Regions from separate parts of the Halomonas sp. PBN3 genome, predicted to be linked through region 2. Evidence: predicted binding sites of a transcription regulator. Region 2 holds the regulator's gene; the other holds the start of a gene.

Region 1 (2,156 bases), on a different contig from region 2:
AGGCTCTTAAGCCAGGCCGCCAGGGTGCCCGCCTCGCCGCTGGTCAGGGTGTGCAGCAGCAGCGGTGGCAGCGGGAACTGGTAGACCAGGTGCGCCTCGTCGGGGAGATGTTCGTCGGCAACGCGATCGAGACCCAGGTAGCTGAGGTTCTCGCGATGGGGCACGTTGGTCTCGGTGAGCAGCAGGGTGCCCGGTGCCACGTGGTCGACCACCGCGCGCAGCAGCCGCACCACCTCGTGGGTTTGGGGCAGGTGGATGCAGGGGGTGCCGACCACCTTCCACAGGTAGGCGATGGCGTCGAGCCGGATCACCCGGGCGCCCTGGCCGAGGTAGAAGAGCAGGATGCCGATGAACTCCAGCAGCACGTCGGGGTTGGCGAAGTCGAGGTCGATCTGGTCCTCGGAGAAGGTCGCCCAGAGGTGGCGGGTGCCCCGCCGCGTGGGCACCGCTACCAGCAGCGGCGAACTGCGCGGTCGCACCACCGCCGAGAGGTCGGTCTCCGGGTCCATCTCGATGAAGTAGTCGCGCCCCGGATGGCTGCCGGTCAGGTAGTCGACGAACCACAGCGACTCCCGGGAGACGTGGTTGAGCACCAGGTCCACCGCCAGGTCGTGTCGCCCGGCCAGAGCGCGCACATGGGACCAGTCGCCGAGGTCGTCGGCGACCTCGCGGTAGTGGATCACCGAGAAACCGTCGTCGCTGCTCCAGGGGAAGAAGGGCAGCAGGTGCACGCCGCTGAAGGTCTCCGCCAGGCGCGTCTCCAGGAAGTCGTCCAGCACCGCCAGGGGCGCGCGGCTCTCCTCCAGCAGGCTGTCGCCATAGCTGATCAGCCACTGGTCGCGCTCGCTCCAGAGTGGCGCATCGGGGGTGTCGGGGAGGGGCGGGGCCTGATGGGCCAGCAGGGTGAGCAGCCGGCGCAGCACCTCGTCGGCGCGCGGGCCGTAGAGGAAGGCCAGGTGGCCGTGGGCGCGGCGGCGGAAGGCCTCGGCGTCCAGCGAGACGGCGACGGAGGGGGTGAAGGGGGGGCGGTCTGACATGGCCGGGTCTCCTCGTGGCGACCCCTAAGCCATGCAGGGCCCGTGCCAGCCTGGCGGCATCCGCTGACGCAGCTCGCCGGCCCGGGGGCCGGCGAGATCCGTTCAGGTGGGCGGTGGAGGCATCACACCTCCTGGTAGAGCCGGCTGCCGGTCTCCCGGAACTTCTCCGCCTGTTCCTCCATGCCCTTCATCACCGCCTCCTGATCGCCATCGAGGCCGTTATCCCGAGCATAGTCTCGCACCTCCTGACTGATCTTCATGGAGCAGAACTTCGGCCCGCACATGGAGCAGAAGTGGGCCACCTTGGCGGAGTCCTTGGGCAGGGTCTCGTCGTGGTACTCGCGGGCGGTGTCCGGATCGAGGCCCAGGTTGAACTGGTCCTCCCAGCGGAACTCGAAGCGCGCCTTGGACAACGCGTTGTCGCGGCGCTGGGCGGCCGGGTGGCCCTTGGCGAGGTCGGCGGCGTGGGCGGCGATCTTGTAGGTGATGATGCCGGTCTTGACGTCGTCCTTGTTGGGCAGGCCCAGGTGCTCCTTGGGGGTCACGTAGCAGAGCATGGCGCAGCCGTACCAGCCGATCATCGCCGCCCCGATGCCGGAGGTGATGTGGTCGTAGCCGGGGGCGATGTCGGTGGTCAGCGGGCCGAGCGTATAGAAGGGCGCCTCGTGGCACGCCTCGAGCTGCTTGTCCATGTTCTCCTTGATCAGGTGCATGGGCACGTGGCCCGGGCCCTCGATCATCACCTGGACGTCGTGCTTCCAGGCGATGCGGGTCAGCTCGCCCAGGGTCTCGAGCTCGGCGAACTGCGCCTCGTCATTGGCGTCGGCCACCGAGCCCGGGCGCAGGCCGTCGCCCAGCGAGAAGGCGACGTCGTAGCGCTTGCAGATCTCGCAGATCTCCTCGAAGTGGGTATAGAGGAAGCTCTCCTGGTGGTGGAAGAGGCACCACTTGGCCATGATCGATCCGCCCCGGGAGACGATGCCGGTGACCCGCTTGGCGGTCAGCGGCACGTAGCGTAGCAAGACGCCGGCGTGGATGGTGAAGTAGTCGACGCCCTGCTCGGCCTGCTCGATGAGGGTGTCGCGGAACACCTCCCAGGTGAGGTTCTCGGCCACGCCG
Region 2 (2,156 bases):
GGACAGGGTCACCTGCACGGTGGTGATGTTGTCGTAGTGGCGCTCCACGCGAGTCAGCTTCTCGTTCACATAGTCACGCAGGGCATCGGTCAGTTCCACATGATGGCCGGTGATATTGACTTGCATGACACGCTCCTTGCTCGTTGGTTGTGATTCGATTGTAACCCTTTTTCCTGCCTTGCATACCCCCCGCGCCAGGCGCGTGGGACGGCGCCTTGACGCGGGTCAGCGGAGCCGCTTGCGCTCGCTGGAGGAGGGGATGCCCATCGCCTCGCGGTACTTGGCTACGGTGCGGCGTGCCACCTTGATGCCGGCCTCGTCCAGCAGGGCGACCAGCTTGCTGTCGGAGAGCGGCTTGCGCGGCGGCTCCTCCTGGATCAGCTTGCGGAGGCGGGCACGGATGGCGGTGCTGGAGTGGGCGTCGCCGTCCCCCTCGCCACCCACCTGGCTGGAGAAGAAGTACTTGAGCTCGAAGACCCCGCGAGGGGTATGGATGAACTTCTGGGTGGTGACCCGGGAGATGGTCGACTCGTGCATCTCCACCGCCTCGGCGATGTCGGCCAGGATCAGCGGCTTCATCGCCTCCTCGCCCTGCTCCAGGAAGTCGAGCTGGCGTGCCAGGATCTCACGCCCGACCCGCAGCAGGGTGTCGTTGCGGCTGGCCAGGCTCTTCATCAGCCAGCGCGCCTCCTGCAGGTGGTCCTTGAGGAAGCGGTTGTCGTCGCTGGTGTCGGCGCGACGGATCAGCGCCGCGTAGTCGGGCTGGATGCGCAGCCGCGGCAGCGCCTCGGGGTTGAGCTCGACCCGCCAGCCATGACGGTCGTGGTAGGCGACCAGGTCGGGAACCACGTAGTCGTCGGTGACCCCGGCGAAGGCGCTGCCGGGGCGTGGGTCCAGGGCGCGCACCAGGGCGATGGTGGCTTCCAGGGCGGCGTCGTCGAGCCCCAGGCGGCGCTTGAGCAGGCGGCGGTCGTCGCCGGCCAGCGCCTCCAGGAACTGGCGCACCAGGCGCCGCGCCTGGGGCAGGCAGGGGGTGTCGTCGGGGAGGGCGGCGAGCTGCAGCGCCAGACACTCGCGCAGGTCCCGGGCGAAGACCCCGGTGGGTTCGAACTGCTGCAGGCGCAGCAGCACCGCCTCCACCTCGCGGCTGCGCAGCCCGGCCAGCCCCTGCGCCCTGAGCCCCTCGCACAGCTCGTCGAGGGGACTGGACAGGTAGCCGGCGTCGTCCACGGCATCGATCAGGCTCTCGGCGATCTGGCGCTCGCGCGGGGCCAGGTCGCTCATCGCCAGCTGCCAGGCGAGGTGGCCGCGCAGGCTCTGGCCCTCGGCCTGGCGTTCGAAGTCGGGCCCCTCGCCGCCCGCCGGGGCGGCTAGGTCCGTGTAGGTGTCGGACCACTCGCTGTCGGTGCTCAGCTCCGCGGGGATCTCGCTTGCCCACTCCTCCTCGGGCGTTTCCACGCTGGCCTGCTCGCCGAACTCCTCGTCGAGCTCCAGCAGGGGGTTGGACTCCATCGCCTGCTGGATCTCCTGGCGCAGGTCCAGGGTGGAGAGCTGCAGCAGGGCGATGGCCTGCTGCAGCTGGGGCGTCATGGTCAGCTGGGTGCCGACCCGCAGCTGCAGGGAAGCCTTCATGGCCATGGGAGGCGTCCTCCTGGCGTGTCGGAAAGCCTCACCCTAGCGCCTGGCGACGACGCGCGCAAGCGTGGCTAAAGCAACTTCCGTGCCAGACGCGCGAGGCGTGCCACAAGCGAATAACGATATGGTGGTCAGCGGCTTGGCGCGCATGTCCGCTTCAGAGCCGGAAGTCCTGCCCCAGGTAGACCTCGCGAACCCGCTGGTTGGCGAGGATCGCCGCGGCGTCCCCCTCGGCGATGATCTTGCCGTCGCCGACGATGTAGGCGGTGTCGCAGATGTCGAGGGTCTCGCGGACGTTGTGGTCGGTAATCAGCACCCCGATGCCGCGGGCCTTAAGCTGGCGGATGATCCCCTTGATCTCGCCCACCGAGATGGGGTCGACCCCGGCGAAGGGCTCGTCGAGCAGGATGAAGGCGGGTTCGGTCGCCAGGGCGCGGGCGATCTCGACCCGCCGGCGCTCGCCGCCGGAGAGGCTCATGCCGAGGTTGTCGCGGATGTGGTTGACGTGGAACTCCTCGAGG

The links. Region 2 encodes sigma-54, which starts transcription at its own class of promoters, with help from an activator protein. Its sites were predicted from a motif close to TGGCACNNNNNTTGCTNT; they were not measured.
Region 1: a site for sigma-54 is predicted at 1,068-1,085, ahead of Q673_RS29650 (sugar phosphorylase). Genes of this name have one in related genera too.

Annotation. Positions count from the first base shown of each region.
Region 1 is NZ_AXCA01000163.1:200,189-202,344, forward strand. Features, by position in the region: gene Q673_RS29650 (sugar phosphorylase) at 1-1,037, opposite strand, end outside; gene thiC (phosphomethylpyrimidine synthase ThiC) at 1,160-2,156, opposite strand, start outside.
Region 2 is NZ_AXCA01000157.1:174,521-176,676, forward strand. Features, by position in the region: gene hpf (ribosome hibernation-promoting factor, HPF/YfiA family) at 1-126, opposite strand, end outside; gene Q673_RS27490 (RNA polymerase factor sigma-54) at 226-1,638, opposite strand; gene lptB (LPS export ABC transporter ATP-binding protein) at 1,793-2,156, opposite strand, start outside.